3 regions of the Klebsiella sp. PK01 genome follow, and region 2 is predicted to be linked to each of the others. Evidence: predicted binding sites of a transcription regulator. Region 2 holds the regulator's gene; each other region holds the start of a gene.
What was found. The regulator Fur, encoded in region 2, represses iron uptake genes when iron is present. The targets are predictions, from matches to a motif close to ATAATAATGAGAACNACTATCAA.
Positions count from the first base shown of each region.

Region 1: the regulator Fur is predicted to act here: its motif matches at 2,149-2,171, upstream of AC22LX_RS04800 (TonB-dependent siderophore receptor).
Region 3: the regulator Fur is predicted to act here: its motif matches at 2,613-2,635, upstream of bfd (bacterioferritin-associated ferredoxin).

Region 1 covers NZ_JBYEZM010000001.1:982,000-987,448, reverse strand. The annotation lists gene AC22LX_RS04800 (TonB-dependent siderophore receptor) at 1-2,039, opposite strand, end outside; gene AC22LX_RS04795 (TetR/AcrR family transcriptional regulator) at 2,265-2,900, opposite strand; gene AC22LX_RS04790 (hypothetical protein) at 2,897-3,016, opposite strand; gene bhsA (multiple stress resistance protein BhsA) at 3,150-3,407, shown strand; gene ldtC (L,D-transpeptidase LdtC) at 3,624-4,583, opposite strand; gene mfd (transcription-repair coupling factor) at 4,749-5,449, opposite strand, start outside.
Region 2 covers NZ_JBYEZM010000004.1:484,427-489,875, reverse strand. The annotation lists gene pgm (phosphoglucomutase (alpha-D-glucose-1,6-bisphosphate-dependent)) at 1-172, opposite strand, end outside; gene seqA (replication initiation negative regulator SeqA) at 205-765, opposite strand; gene ybfF (esterase) at 995-1,768, shown strand; gene ybfE (LexA regulated protein) at 1,902-2,195, shown strand; gene fldA (flavodoxin FldA) at 2,345-2,875, shown strand; gene fur (ferric iron uptake transcriptional regulator) at 3,168-3,620, shown strand; gene tcuR (tricarballylate utilization LysR family transcriptional regulator TcuR) at 3,733-4,659, shown strand; gene tcuA (FAD-dependent tricarballylate dehydrogenase TcuA) at 4,757-5,449, shown strand, end outside.
Region 3 covers NZ_JBYEZM010000005.1:484,675-490,123, reverse strand. The annotation lists gene rplD (50S ribosomal protein L4) at 1-6, opposite strand, end outside; gene rplC (50S ribosomal protein L3) at 17-646, opposite strand; gene rpsJ (30S ribosomal protein S10) at 679-990, opposite strand; gene AC22LX_RS18590 (prepilin peptidase) at 1,367-1,849, shown strand; gene bfr (bacterioferritin) at 1,833-2,309, opposite strand; gene bfd (bacterioferritin-associated ferredoxin) at 2,384-2,578, opposite strand; gene tuf (elongation factor Tu) at 2,759-3,943, opposite strand; gene fusA (elongation factor G) at 4,013-5,449, opposite strand, start outside.

The sequences.
Region 1 (5,449 bases), on a different contig from region 2:
AAGGTCAGTTTACCCACCGGGAGCAGATAGCTACCGATAAAATCGACGGTGTTGTACCCATCAAGCTTATTGCCACTGGCGTCGCTTAAATCAAATACCTGCTGGCTCTGCACACGCAGCGACCACGGGTCCGGCGCCCAGCCGACCCAGGCGGTGGCTTTCGACGGCGAGGCCAGGGTGACGTCCCACTTCTGCCAACTGCCATCGGTTTTAACTTGCGATTTCAGCACGTTGAAGTTAGCGCCCAGACTCCAGTCGCTATCAGGCACGAAGTAGTCCACCGCGCCTTCCACGCCGTAAATGCGACGTTTATCCGATTGCACATCAATGGTCATGTCGCTGCGGTTAACTACGATGGTTTTGTCTGATGTCGAGTAATAAGCGGCAAGCTGCGTGCGCAGGTTGTCGCCGGTGTAGCGCCAGCCCAGTTCCCAGGAGTTAACTTTGATCCCCTGTAGCGGCGAGTCGCCGACGTTAACGCTCGAGACCAGCGGCAGATGGCCGTTGACCGCGGCGCCGTAGCTGCCGATACCGTAATATTTGCCCGGATCCGGTAGTTCGACGCCCTGAGAGAAGTTAAACCAGGTCTGCTGGCGTTCGGTAATGTGGGCGACGATCCCGGCATTAAAGAGGAAGTTATCATAATCGGTCTTACCGCCAGGAATGGCATCCGCCGACTGATATTTGCCTTTAGCGACATCCTGCTGCTGCGCGTAGCCGACAAAATCATCGACGCGGTTTTCCGTCCATTGATAGCGCACGCCGCCGCTAAGGGTGAAGATGTCGTTCAGGTCGTAACTGCTTTGCAGGAACGGCGCAAGATTGGTGATGCTGTAGCCAGGATAACGGCCGGTGGTATAGGCAGACTGATTATTCAGGCCGCCGGAAGCCATCGCCTTATCCAGGTCGAAGAACATCTGGTTGGAATTAAAGGTTTCATGGTCGGCGTCAACGCCCCAGGTCAGATCCCATCCCGTTAGCGGCTGGCTGTTGAAGGTGATCTTAGCGCCGTACTGATCGGTATCCTGCTGTGAGGCGGAAAAACTGCTGATTTTACCTTTGCTCAAGGCCGGGAAGGGGTAGAAGGTCAGCGACTCATCGCGGTAGTAAATCTGGCTGACCAGATTCTGGCCGAGGAAGTCGGCGTCGGAATATTGCAGGCTGATCAAATGACGCTCGGTGCCGGGCACGCGATCGGAGTTAAGCCCGTTAGAGGTCCAGGCTTTACTTTCGCCAAGCACCGCCGACATATCTTTGCCCAGATTCAGACCATAATCATCGCCCTGGCTTTTATAGTACTGCGTGACCAGCTGGAGCTGGCGCTGGTCATCGATTTCTATGGTTCCGGTGCCCATCACGTCGAGTCGGTCCGAATGTTGTAAGCCGGTTTGCGTATTATCGAGGATCAGCGCGTCATTGTTGGCGTCATACCAGCCGCCGAAGCGTTGATACGCCACTGATAGACGGCCGGAAGCATGATCGGTACCGCCGCTGACGGCCGCCGCTACCCGTTCATCATGATCGTTGCTATTGGCAAAGCCGGTTTTACCACCCAGCTCCAGATCCACCTGACGTTCCTGCTGGCCCTTTTTCGTGACGATATTAATCAGACCGCCGGTACTGCCGCCGCCATATAACGATGTGGCGCCGGAAATAACTTCTATATGTTCGATGTTAAACGGATCGATGGCATCAAGCTGGCGGCTATCGGTGCGCGATGAATTGAGGCGCACGCCGTCGATCAGTACCACGATGGCGCGTCCGCGCATGTTCATGCCGTAGTTGGTACGCCCCTGGCTGCTGACATCTATCCCGGGGATCAACTGCGCGAGGACGTCTTTAAACTCTTTACCACCCTGAACCTGTTGCTCAATTTCCTGGCCTTCAATCACCCAGGTGGTTTGCGCCATCTCGGCGACGGTACGGTGGTTACGGTTGGCGCTGACGATGATATCGTCTTCATCGGCGGCCTGCGCGGCAAAGGCAGGCAGGGCGGTGGCCAGCAGCAGGGGATTGAGCAGCCAGAGGCGCTTGTTCATTCGCATTCCTTGATATGAGTTAGTCATTACTGTTGTTATTTTTTTCAGCCACAGGCGCGGCTGTTACAGCGTGAAACATATAGAAAGACAAATGCGAATTTTGCACATATTGATTATCGTTATCAATATCATTTACAACAAATCAACATAATGAAAATATTGAGAAAAGTAAGGGTATTTAGCAGAAGGGGAAAAAACCGGCGAGCGAGGGCCGCCGGTAGGGGATTAAGGTTGCAGGATTTGCGGCCACAGGCGCAGCGTAGTGTCGCTAATTTGTTTCAGGGTGGCGAAATCAGCGCCTTCGCGCGCGCTGATTGACATTCCTTGCAGCACGCAGTTTAAAAACTGCGCCAACTGCAAGACATTGCCCTGCGCAGGGAGTTCGCCGCGCTGCTGGCGCTGCTGTAAAAATTGCGTCAACGTTTGTTCCTGCACCGCGTGCCGCGACTTAATAGTGTTGGCGATATCGGTTGAAGAGGCGGCCAGCGCCGCGGAGGTGTTAATCATAAAACAGCCTGCCGGGGTATCTTTGCTGGTAAAGCAGGTAGCGACAGCGGTGAAATAGTCGCGCAGCGCCTGATCGACGGTTTTTTGGTCATCGAATAGCAGTGCTTCATGTTTCGCGGCAAAGCGGGAGATGTAGCGATCCAGCACCGCGCGGAATAAGCCTTCTTTGTTCACGAACTCGGCGTACAGCGTCGGGGCTTTCGCGCCGGTCGCTTCGACGAGATCGGCAAGCGAAGTTGCTTCATAGCCGTGCTGCCAGAAAAGTGTCATGGCCTTGTCCAGCGCCGCGTCCCTGTCGAACACTTTAGGTCGGCCACGGCTTTTTTTTGCGCAACTTTGAACGTCAGTTGTCATGATGCCGTTGTACCTATGTTGGGTTGTTGAACGGCCATTATAAAAATAAACGTGTCATGCTGCCAGCGGCAGAAGTCCAAAAATAAATAATTCATATATGTATGAAAATTAAGCATTTTATAAATAGTTAAATGATCGTTATAAAAATGAGTTGACCTGTGACATGGATCACATTATCATTTACCTATCGATCGTTAAGTTAATTCTTACGACCCTACTATAAAAATCATCTGCATAGGTATAATAATCATGAAAAACGTCCAAAAACTGGCACTTGCTGCCGTACTGAGCTCACTCTCATTTGCAAGTTTCGCCGCTGTTGAGGTGCAATCCACCCCAGCAGGCCAACATAAAATCGGTACCGTTTCCGCATCCGCCGGCACCAATCTGGGTTCGCTCGAAGATCAGCTGGCGCAGAAAGCCGACGAAATGGGGGCGACCTCTTACCGCATTACTTCGGTAACCGGTCCTAATACCCTGCACGGTACCGCAGTTATCTATAAATAAATGTTGTAACCCCTGTCATGCCACTGACAAAACGCGTTCCTGACCCCCTTCAGCAGAACGCGTGTAGTAAGCAGTAAATGTAGTTCCCTTTGTTATGCCACTCTCGCGACGCGGTCCACACCCCTTCATGGGACCGCGCCCCGCGAAACTGGCGATTGCCACAAAAAAACCCGCCGTGCCTGGCGGGTTTTTTACTTTCTGCAATTCGCAAATGCATTACAAGGCTTGCTCGGCGGAAACCTGATGACGGGTTACATCGACCGGCATTCCGGAACGCAGCTCCATCGCGCTTTCCATTACCTGCTGATTGGTCTGCGGCGCCTGCTTAAAGTTCTTCATGCTGGCGTTCAGGACGATTGGCAGCGTTTGCGGATCGTCATTGATATGTTCGGAGAGCGGCTGGTGGACTTCCACCAGACGGGTACCGTTTGGCTCTACCGAAACTTTGATAGGTTCGTTGATGATATTCACCCTGGTGCCCGGCGTGATTTTGTTATACAGAGACTTTATATCAGCATCGCGCAGGCGGATACAGCCTGAACTGACGCGCATCCCGATGCCAAAATCGGCGTTGGTGCCGTGCAGTAGATAGACGCCGCCGTAGGCCGCAAGACGAATCGCGTGATGTCCCATCGGGTTATTCGGCCCGGCCGGAACCACTGCCGGCAAATCGATCCCCATCGCTTTATAACGCGCGCGAATGTTGGCGGTTGGCGTCCAGGTCGGGTTGGCGCGCTTATCTGAAACGGTAGTGACCATCGTCGGAGTCAGGGTATCGCCGCCAAGCTGGCCGATACCGATCGGGTAAACGGTCACGCTATTCTGTCCCGGTGGGTAATAGTACAGACGCAGCTCGGCGATATTGAGCACCAGACCTTCACGGGGGGCGTCAGGCAGCAGTGTCTGCAGCGGGATGGTCAGCACGCTCCCGGCGCGCGGCACATAAGGATCGACACCGGGATTAGCCTGCAGCAGCGCGAGAAAACCAACGTTGTATTTTTTGGCAATCGCTTCCAGCGACCCGCCGTTATCCTGCACTACATGAAACTGATTCTGCCCGACCAGACGGCTACCGCTCGGCGGTAACGGCCAGGTATTGGCGCGGGCGGGAAGGGCCAGCGTCGCCGCGAGAGCGAATGCCGTCAGCCAGGTTGAAACACGCGAGATATTTATCATTACCATAATTCCACAATAAACAAACGGTTATTTTTATAAGATAATCAATGTCAATTATGGCGCGGGAGAGTGTTGGGAAATCCAGGTGGATTGCAAAATGTTTGTAAAGTTTGCTAACTGTGACAGGTAAAGAGATGCGGTTTTGACAACCGCATCTCTTCGTTCTCAAGCGGTAGCGTTTTCTTCCAGCTGACGCATAAACTGGCGTACCCAGTCCATGCGCGTTTTACGCTCATCAAGCTCCTGGAAGAATTTGAGCCTTGTCGGCCCATCCAGCCGGTAATGCTGCGGCTGCTTCTGCAATAGACCGATAAGCCAGACCGGATTAACGTTATTTTTCTCGTTAAACTCGATCACGCCGCCTTTTTCATTGCACTCCAGCTTGCGGATCCCCAGCTTTTGCGCCTGCTGGCGTAGGCGCGTGATATCCAGCAAATTACGCGCCGCATCCGGCAATGTACCAAAGCGATCGATCAGCTCGACTTTGATCTCATCGAGATCGTGTTCGTTTTTGGTGCTGGCGATACGCTTATAGAACGACAGACGGGTGTTAACGTCGGGAATAAAGTCATCCGGCAGCAGCGCCGGCATGCGCAGCTCCACTTCCGTCTGCTGGCTGGTGAGATCTTCCAGCGACGGCTCGCGACCCTCTTTCAGGGCATCGACGGCGTTCTCCAGCAGTTCCATATACAGCGAGAAGCCAATGGTTTCCATCTGTCCGCTCTGACCTTCTCCCAGCAGTTCGCCGGCGCCGCGAATTTCAAGATCGTGGGTCGCGAGGGCAAAACCGGCGCCGAGGTCTTCCAGCGAAGCGATAGCTTCCAGGCGTTTCTGCGCGTCTGTAGTCATCGCTTTTGGATGTGGGG
Region 2 (5,449 bases):
CATTGAAATTGTGGCGCCCTGCGCTACCGCGATGGCCGGAGGTGCCGAACTTAACCGCATGCTCCGCATTACCCGCTTCCGGCTTCAGCACATAGTACTGAGCGGTCAGCTGGGCGACGTTAATCAAATCACTCTGTTGTGCCGGCTGACCCGCACGTTTATCGATTGCCATTGCCTGATCCTTCTGGTGCAAAGTTTAATTAACTAGATCGTGCCGCAAACCTTTTCAATCAGCTCCGCAGGGAACTGCATTGATTGCATGATGTGTTCGATCATGCTGCATTTACGGCCGGTATTAGTATTGGTGATAACCCACCACGGCGTACCAGGAACCTGTTTCGGTTTGGTCTGATTACCGCTTTTCAGCAGCGTCCGTGAATCTTCGGCGAAGTATACGCGGGTGCGCCCGTGCAGAGATTCAGTGGCTTCTGAAAAAGCCTTACTGTCTAACGAGTAAAGCGTAGTCAATACCAGCATGAAGCGGTTAACCGCGCGCTTTTGTTCAGCGTATTCGTCAGATAACAGCAGTTCGCGCATGGCGCGGACTTTATCTTTAACCGGGTTGGCCGGCTTCGCTTCGACGACTGGCGCCGCCGCAGGAGCAGCCGCCGGCGCGGCTTTCGCCGCAGGCGCGCCAGATGCAGGCTGAGAAACGGCGGTAAATTTCAGCATGCGCCGTAAAATGTCGGATGCGCTCTCGCCGATATGCAGAGTGTGGCTGGCAATATAGCGGTAGAGCTCATCATCAACTTCGATTGTTTTCATCTTAATCCAGTGCGATTTCTTTGTTTCTGAATACAAGTCGTCGGGATTAACTATCCTTTGTCTTTCACACTACTGCGCAAAAGGCATCAGATAGAGGACAAATCCCAACCGCGAATAGCGTCAAACCAGGATGGCGGTAAAACTCAGAATGCTTCCGGGTCTTGCAGCCTAATGGCAGAATGTCCAACATAATACCCTAACCCGACGGAGCGAAAAAAAGAACTTTGCCATGAAATTAAATAGCCGAGCGCAATCTGCACAAAACCCGCACAATAAATCCCCAATCGTCCTGGTACACGGCCTGTTCGGCAGCCTGGACAACCTTGGGATCCTCGCCCGCGATCTGGTCGCCGACTACGATATATTGCAGGTCGATATGCGCAACCACGGCTTATCGCCGCGTTCGCCGGAGATGACCTACCGCGCGATGGCGCAGGATCTGTTGGATACTCTTGACGATCATCAGATAGAGAAAGCGACCTTTATCGGCCATTCAATGGGCGGCAAAGCGGTGATGGCGCTGACCGCGCTGGCGCCGGATCGCATCGCCGGGCTGGTGGCGATTGATATTGCGCCGGTGGCTTATCACGTCCGCCGTCATGATGAGATCTTCGCGGCGATTAACGCCGTCAGCGAATCCGCCGCCAGCACCCGCCAGCAGGCGGCGCAGGTGATGCGCGAGCATATAAATGAAGAAGGCGTCATTCAGTTTCTGCTGAAATCCTTTGTCGACGGCGCGTGGCGCTTCAACGTGCCGGCGCTGTGGGATCAATACCCGCATATTGTCGGCTGGGAAACGGTGCCAGCCTGGCCGCACCCGGCGCAATTTATTCCCGGCGGCAACTCCCCTTATGTTACCGATGAATACCGCGACGCGCTGCTGGCGCAATTCCCGCAGGCCCGCGCTCACGTCATTGCCGGCGCCGGACACTGGGTGCATGCGGAAAAACCCGAGGCGGTTTTACGCGCAATTCGCCGTTATCTGAGCACAATTGAAGCCTGAGTGGCTAAAAAACGCCCGACCGCGCGGCATAATGCCCGCGGTCGTTGGCGCGGCGGTTCGCCTGATGTATTATGGCGCGCTATCTGCGCCGGCTATAGCCCGGCAGCTTGTTTCCCCGAAGTCACTCTGAATCATGGCAAAAGAACAAACGGACCGAACGACATTAGATTTGTTCGCAAATGAGCGTCGCCCGGGTAGACCGAAAACCAATCCGCTTTCGCGCGATGAACAACTGCGCATCAACAAACGCAATCAGCTCAAACGCGATAAAGTTCGCGGCTTGAAGCGCGTTGAGTTGAAGCTCAACGCCGATGCGGTCGACGCGCTTAATGAGCTGGCGGAAGCCCGCAACATGAGCCGCAGCGATCTTATCGAAGAGATGCTGATGCACCAACTGGCCTGCCTGCGTAACCAGGGCGAAGTCTGAAAAACGCAAAAAAATCGCTTTCATGTAGCAGAGTGTGCACCAGGACGTTATTGCTGTTTCCGCGCCCTTCCCTGTTCTGCTATGATTGCCGTTAACTGTAGGCATAATGCCACTACCACATCATTAAGTTTCAAGAGGTTATTTTACTCATGGCAATCATCGGCATCTTTTTTGGCAGCGACACCGGCAACACCGAAAATATTGCAAAAATGATCCAAAAGCAGCTCGGTAAAGACGTTGCTGAAGTTCACGACATTGCCAAGAGCAGCAAAGAAGATCTGGAAAGCCACGATATTCTGCTGCTCGGCATCCCAACCTGGTACTACGGCGAAGCGCAGTGCGACTGGGACGACTTCTTCCCGACGCTGGAAGAGATCGACTTCAACGGTAAGCTGGTAGCCGTGTTTGGCTGCGGCGACCAGGAAGATTACGCAGAATACTTCTGCGATGCGCTGGGCACCATTCGTGACATCATTGAACCGCGCGGCGCAACCATCGTTGGCCACTGGCCGACCGCGGGCTACCACTTTGAAGCTTCTAAAGGCCTGGCAGACGACGATCACTTCGTAGGTCTGGCGATTGATGAAGACCGTCAGCCGGAACTGACCAACGAGCGCGTTGAGAAGTGGGTGAAGCAGATTTCCGAAGAGCTGCATCTGGAAGAAATCAAAAACGCCTAAGAATCAAACAGCGCAGCTATTAAGCTGCGCTGAATTAATAGATAAAAGCAATCAAACTAATAGCTACAAGTTTTTAACTTTTCATCACATATCTGTACAATGTCCTCTGATTCCACGAGGTCACGTGACACAGTTTGTAGCTGGTAATTCGTTTTTGACAGCTTACAAGGCGCGATGGTTGCAGTTTTCATTTCAGAGTTGCAGCTCTATAATGAGACGCATTACATCGGGTGATTCTCTGTATTGCTTCCCTTTGAAGGAAGCCGATCTTTAGCAACAGGACAGATTCCGCATGACTGACAACAATATCGCATTAAAGAAGGCTGGCCTGAAAGTCACACTTCCCCGACTGAAAATTCTGGAAGTGTTGCAGGAACCGGATAACCATCACGTCAGTGCGGAAGATTTATATAAACGCCTGATCGATATGGGTGAAGAGATTGGTCTGGCTACCGTTTACCGCGTGCTGAACCAGTTCGACGATGCAGGCATCGTGACTCGTCACAACTTCGAAGGCGGTAAATCCGTATTCGAGCTGACTCAGCAGCACCACCACGATCACCTGATTTGCCTCGATTGCGGCAAAGTGATCGAGTTCAGCGATGATTCTATCGAATCCCGCCAACGTGAAATTGCTGCGCAACACGGCATCCGCTTAACCAACCACAGCCTGTACCTGTACGGCCACTGTGCGGAAGGCGACTGCCGCGAAGATGAACATGCCCACGATGCGGTGAATAAATAATTTCCCGTCTCGTTTGTCGTAAAAAGCCAACCTCAAGGTTGGCTTTTTTATGGGCGAAATCCGCCGGCATGCGTATTCTGTCAGAGCATAACGCCTTGTACGGAGAGTCAATATGGAGCTGCGCCAGCTACGCTATTTTGTCCGCATTGTGGAAACCGGCAGTATGGGCCGCGCCGCGCTCGATCTGAATATTGGCGTCTCTGCGCTCAGCCAGCAAATGGCGCGTCTGGAAAATGAACTCGCTATCCGCCTGCTGCAACGGACTTCGCGCGGCGTAATGCCCACCAGCGCCGGCCTCGCCTTTTACTCGCAGGCGCAACTGGCGCTGCGCCATGCTGACGATGCAATTCTCGCCGCGCGTGAAGCGCGCCTTTCCGGTCACGTCAGCGTCGGTATGGCGCCGAGCACCGCTTCTGTACTGGGCGTACCTTTTATCAACGCCATGCGCGAAAGCTACGCCGACGTCCGCCTGCACCTGGTGGAGAGCCTCTCCGGCAATCTGGAACGGATGATCAACACCCGCCAGCTCGATTTAGCCATCGTTTTCCAGAAAGAGAAGATCCTGCGCTGGAGCGCCCGACCCATTCTTGAGGAACGTCTGTTCCTGATTGGCGCCCATGACGTGCTGGCGCCGCTGCCCGGCGATAGCATCTCCCCGAACCAACTGGCCGCCATCCCGCTGATTATGCCAAGCCAGGGGCATGGCCTGCGCGGCAGGCTGGACGCTATTTGCCAGGAGCACGCCATCAACGTTGACGTGGTGGCTGAAATCGATGGCCTGGCCCTGCTGATGCGCGCCGTTCGTGACGGGCTCGGCGCCACGCTGCAGCCGGGCGCGGCGATTTCTCATCTCGACAGCCAGGCGCTAAGAGTGATCGGCGTCGATAATCCGGTACTTAGCCGACCGAATTTTCTGGTCAGTCTTTCCGATGACGAACTCACCCCGGCAGGCCTTGCGGCACGGGTAATGCTGGCAAAAGTCATGCGCCAGCTAGTTGAATCCGGCAACTGGCCGGGCGCCAGCCTTTACACACACTAAACCCCCCTTTAGCTTCACGCCATAGCGCCTGCCGCCCCCTGCACCTTACATTTCCATTACAAATTTAACAATTAGTCAAAGCGTAATGGAGCCGATAATGGTGGATGTACTGGTGATTGGCGGCGGCAACGCCGCGTTATGCGCCGCCTTAACCGCCCGGGAAGCAGGCGCATCCGTACTGCTGCTGGAAGCCGCGCCGCGGGAATGGCGGGGCGGTAACTCTCAGCACACGCGTAATCTGCGTTGTATGCACGATGCGCCGCAGGATGTCTTAGTCGACAGCTATCCGGAAGAAGAATACTGGCAGGATCTGCTGCGCGTTACCGACGGCAATACCAACGAAGCGCTGGCCCGTCTGGTGATCCGCACCTCGTCGCACTGTCGGGACTGGATGCGCCGCCATGGCGTTAACTTTCAACCGCCGTTATCCGGCGCCCTGCACGTCGCCCGCACTAACGCCTTTTTTATGGGCGGCGGCAAAGCCCTGGTCAATGCCTATTACCGCAGCGCCGAACAGATGGGCGTACAGATCCGCTATAACACCCCGGTACAGGCGCTTGAATTACGTGATGGCGAATTCGTCGCCGCGCTGGCAGGCACTGAGCGGATCGCCGCTAAAACCTGCGTGCTCGCCGCCGGCGGTTTTGAATCTAACCGCGAGTGGCTGCGCGAAGCCTGGGGGCAAAATGAGCGCGGCGAATGGCCTGCAGACAACTTTCTCATCCGCGGCACCCGTTTTAATCAGGGAGTGCTGCTCAAATTTATGATCGATGCCGGGGCCGATATCATC
Region 3 (5,449 bases), on a different contig from region 2:
TTCCATTGCTATCCCCTTACGCCTTCACAGCTGGTTTAACGATCAGGTCGCAGCCGGTTGCACCCGGAACACCACCTTTAACCAGCAGCAGGTTGCGCTCAGCGTCAACACGTACTACGTCCAGGCTCTGAACAGTAACGCGTTCGTTGCCCAGCTGACCTGCCATTTTCTTGCCTTTGAACACTTTGCCCGGAGTCTGGTTCTGACCGATAGAACCCGGAACGCGGTGAGACAAGGAGTTACCGTGGGTAGCGTCCTGGGTACGGAAGTTCCAGCGCTTAACGGTACCAGCGAAACCTTTACCTTTAGAGGTACCGGTTACGTCAACTTTTTTAACGTCAGCAAACAGTTCAACGCTAATGTTCTGACCAACGGTGTATTCTTCACCATCTGCCAGACGGAACTCCCACAGGCCGCGGCCAGCTTCTACGCCAGCTTTAGCAAAGTGACCAGCTTCCGGCTTAGTTACACGGTTAGCTTTTTTAGCACCAGTGGTAACCTGAACAGCGCGATAGCCATCGTTAGCCAGATCTTTGACCTGAGTAACGCGGTTTGCTTCAACTTCGATAACGGTTACTGGGATAGAGACGCCATCTTCAGTGAAGATGCGGGTCATACCCACTTTTTTACCGACTAAACCAATCATTGTATCAACCTCTCAATCGCTCGATGACCTGATTAACCCAGGCTGATCTGCACGTCTACACCGGCAGCCAGGTCCAGACGCATCAGAGCATCAACGGTTTTTTCAGTTGGCTCAACGATGTCAACCAGACGCTTGTGAGTACGAATCTCGTACTGATCACGCGCATCTTTGTTGACGTGCGGAGAGATCAGAACGGTGAAACGCTCTTTGCGGGTCGGCAGCGGGATCGGACCACGGACTTGCGCACCAGTGCGCTTAGCAGTCTCGACGATTTCCGCGGTTGATTGATCGATCAGACGATGATCAAACGCTTTAAGGCGGATACGGATTCTTTGGTTCTGCATGAGACCAGAGCTCCAATTATTTTATAGACGAAATGATTACTCCTCATACCCATTACGATTGATGGGAGAGTGTAACCGTTCTTACAGAGTTCCCCGATTGGGAACATTGTTAGGTAGCAAACTGCGCTACCAGGGCTCATATCGAACCGGCCGTCAATTTTGACAGGCCCGCGCATTATACGCAAATTCAGGCGCGACGCAAGTGCTGATTAGAAAATCATCACCACAATTTGCGCGTCTTCTCGCGCAGGCGCTCAGCAATGCAATAACACGATAAATAAGTCAGGAATAAGCCTTCCATCTTGCACAAATGCGCTTTGCGCAAACGCGCGACGATAAGCAAAGTGAGCGCATTATCCCCGAACAGGAGTGTTCCATGCTTACCGTCCTCCCCTTCTTAGTTTGCTACTGTGCATTAACCCTGGCGTTGTGCTGGCAGGACCTGCTTCACGGTCTTCTTCCCGACAGTCTCACCTGCCCGCTGCTGTGGAGTGGTTTAGTTTTTTACCTGTGTCTTGCGCCGCAGCGGCTAGAAGATGCCGTCTGGGGGGCTATTGCCGGCTATCTTTTTTTTGCCCTGCTCTATTGGCTATATCGCATGTTTCGCAGCTATGAGGGATTAGGATACGGCGACGTTAAATATCTTGCCGCCCTCGGCGCCTGGCACGGTTGGCAAAAGTTGCCACAGCTGGTATTGGTCGCCTCGCTGTTTGCCGGGATGACATGGATGACATTGGCGTTGGTCAGGAGGAGGAAGCAACAACGATGGGATTTGAACAACCCGCTGCCGTTTGGGCCATTTCTGACTGCAGCGGGTTTTTGGTGCGGGTGGCAGACGTTCGCTAGTCTGACACTTTGATCTGCGATTGAAGGTAATTTTGCAGACCGATTTTACCGATCAGATCTAACTCGGTTTCCAGCCAGTCAATATGGCCTTCCTCATCGGCAAGGATTTCAATCATCATATCGCGACTGACATAATCATGAACGCTGTCGGCATAGGCGATTGCCTCACGCAGGTTTTGCGCACCTTCGAGCTCCAGCCGTAAGTCAGACTGCAGCATCTCTTCGACATCCTCACCGATGCCAAGTTTGCCAAGATCCTGCAGGTTAGGCAGCCCTTCAAGAAACAAAATACGCTCGATGTACTTATCGGCGTGTTTCATCTCATCGATAGATTCATGATATTCAATATCGTTGAGGCGCATCAGGCCCCAGTTCTTGAACATTCTTGCATGAAGAAAATACTGGTTAATAGCAACCAGTTCGTTTCCCAATAATTTATTGAGATAACTTATGATTTTGACATCACCTTTCATTATAAAGTCCCTCCGCTTCCACTTATTGAAGCGTAGTCCGGGCTATAAGGATGTCAAAAAGAGAAGGGTCGCGATCAGGCGATTTCTTTGAATTCCGGCATGCTGGTTAATTCATCTTCCATCACTTCGCGTGCCGCGCGGACGCACTTACCGCATTGATTTCCAACGGGAATAAACTTGCGTAATTGTTGAAAAGATTGCGGTTGAAATTGACGCACAACCTGGCGGATTTTTTTATCGCTAACGCCATTGCACAAACAAACGTACATATAAACTCCCGTTCAATTTATGCACAAAGTTTAAATGAGAATAGTTATGATTACAATAGACTGTTTATTAATTATCCGTAGCGGCGCACTTTATGAATATTTAAACCAACCTGGCTTATCACCAAATCACAGACAGCAAAAAGGGCGCCGAAGCGCCCTTTTTAATTCAAAGCTAACGAATTAGCCCAGAACTTTAGCTACAACGCCCGCGCCAACGGTACGGCCGCCTTCACGGATTGCGAAACGCAGACCGTCGTCCATCGCGATCGGGTGGATCAGGGTAACAACCATTTTGATGTTGTCGCCCGGCATTACCATCTCTACGCCTTCCGGCAGTTCGATGGTACCAGTCACGTCAGTAGTACGGAAGTAGAACTGCGGACGGTAGCCTTTGAAGAACGGAGTATGACGGCCGCCTTCGTCTTTGGACAGGATGTACACTTCAGATTCGAACTTGGTGTGCGGCTTGATGCTGCCCGGCTTAGCCAGTACCTGACCACGTTCGATTTCTTCACGTTTGATACCACGCAGCAGAACACCTACGTTCTCACCAGCACGGCCTTCGTCCAGCAGTTTGCGGAACATTTCAACGCCAGTACAGGTGGTTTTCGCGGTTTCTTTGATACCAACGATTTCAACTTCTTCACCAACTTTGATGATACCGCGCTCTACACGACCGGTAACAACGGTACCACGACCGGAGATGGAGAATACGTCTTCGATCGGCAGCAGGAACGGCTTGTCAATCGCACGCTCTGGTTCCGGGATGTAAGAATCCAGGAAGCCAGCCAGTTCGATGATTTTCGCTTCCCACTCTGCGTCGCCTTCCAGCGCTTTCAGAGCAGAACCACGAACGATCGGAGTGTCGTCGCCCGGGAAATCGTACTGAGACAGCAGTTCACGAACTTCCATCTCAACCAGTTCCAGCAGCTCTTCGTCATCAACCATGTCGCATTTGTTCAGGAACACGATGATGTACGGAACGCCTACCTGACGACCCAGCAGGATGTGCTCACGAGTCTGCGGCATCGGGCCGTCAGTCGCAGCAACAACCAGGATCGCGCCATCCATCTGAGCAGCACCGGTGATCATGTTTTTAACATAGTCGGCGTGGCCCGGGCAGTCTACGTGTGCGTAGTGGCGAGTCGGGGTGTCATATTCAACGTGAGAAGTGTTGATGGTGATACCACGAGCTTTTTCTTCCGGCGCGTTATCGATCTGGTCGAATGCGCGAGCAGCACCGCCGTAGGTTTTAGCCAGTACGGTGGTGATTGCAGCGGTCAGAGTAGTTTTACCATGGTCGACGTGGCCGATAGTACCAACGTTGACGTGCGGTTTTGTACGTTCAAATTTTTCTTTAGACACGGCTATATTCCTTACTATAGTGCTCTCCCCTCAGGAGAGAGCACGGGACTTAGGTTTTAATCCTGTGGATTATTTACCACGGGCTTCAATAACGGCCTGAGCAACGTTGTTCGGCGCATCATCATACTTCAGGAATTCCATGGTGTATGATGCACGACCTTTGGTCAGAGAACGCAGCTGAGTTGCATATCCGAACATTTCAGACAGCGGAACTTCAGCGTGGATCTTAACGCCAGTTACTTCAGATTCTTGACCGCGCAGCATGCCGCGACGACGGCTCAAGTCACCGATTACGTCACCGGTGTTCTCTTCCGGAGTTTCTACTTCAACCTTCATGATCGGCTCAAGCAGAACTGGTTTCGCTTTCTTAAAGCCTTCTTTAAAGGCGATAGAAGCGGCCAGTTTAAACGCCAGCTCAGAGGAGTCAACGTCGTGGTAAGAACCGAAGTGCAGACGGATACCCATATCAACTACCGGGTAACCAGCCAGCGGACCAGCTTTCAGCTGTTCCTGGATGCCTTTATCAACGGCCGGGATGTATTCGCCAGGGATTACACCACCTTTAATGTCGTTGATGAACTCGTAACCTTTCGGGTTAGAGCCCGGCTCCAGCGGGTACATGTCGATCACAACGTGACCGTACTGACCACGACCACCAGACTGCTTGGCGTGTTTACCTTCAACATCGGTAACTTTCTGGCGAATCGCTTCGCGGTAAGCAACCTGAGGTTTACCGACGTTCGCTTCAACGTTGAATTCACGCTTCATACGGTCAACGATGATGTCGAGGTGCAGCTCACCCATACCGGCGATGATGGTCTGGTTAGACTCTTCGTCAGTCCATACGCGGAATGACGGGTCTTCTTTAGCCAGACGACCCAGAGCCAGACCCATTTTTTCCTGGTCAGCTTTGGTTTTCGGCTCAACGGCGATGGAGATTACCGGCTCAGGGAATTCCATACGCTCCAGAATGATCGGCGCATCCGGGTCACACAGGGTGTCACCAGTGGTTACGTCTTTCAGACCGATAGCGGCAGCGATATCGCCCGCGCGAACTTCTTTGATCTCTTCACGTTTGTTAGCGTGCATCTGAACGATACGACCGAAACGCTCACGTGCAGCTTTCACGGAGTTCAGTACGGTATCACCAGAGTTAACCACACCGGAGTACACACGGAAGAAGGTCAGGTTACCAACAAACGGGTCGGTAGCGATTTTGAACGCCAGTGCAGAGAACGGCTCGTCGTCGCTTGCGTGACGCTCAGCCGGGGTATCTTTACCGTCGTCCAGGATGCCGTTGATTGCCGGAACATCAACCGGGGATGGCAGGTAATCAATTACCGCATCCAGCATCGCCTGAACACCTTTGTTCTTGAACGCAGAACCGCAGGTTACCAGGATGATTTCGTTGTTCAGAACGCGCTGACGCAGAGCTTTTTTGATCTCTTCTTCAGTCAGTTCTTCACCACCCAGGTATTTTTCCATCAGCTCTTCGGAAGCTTCCGC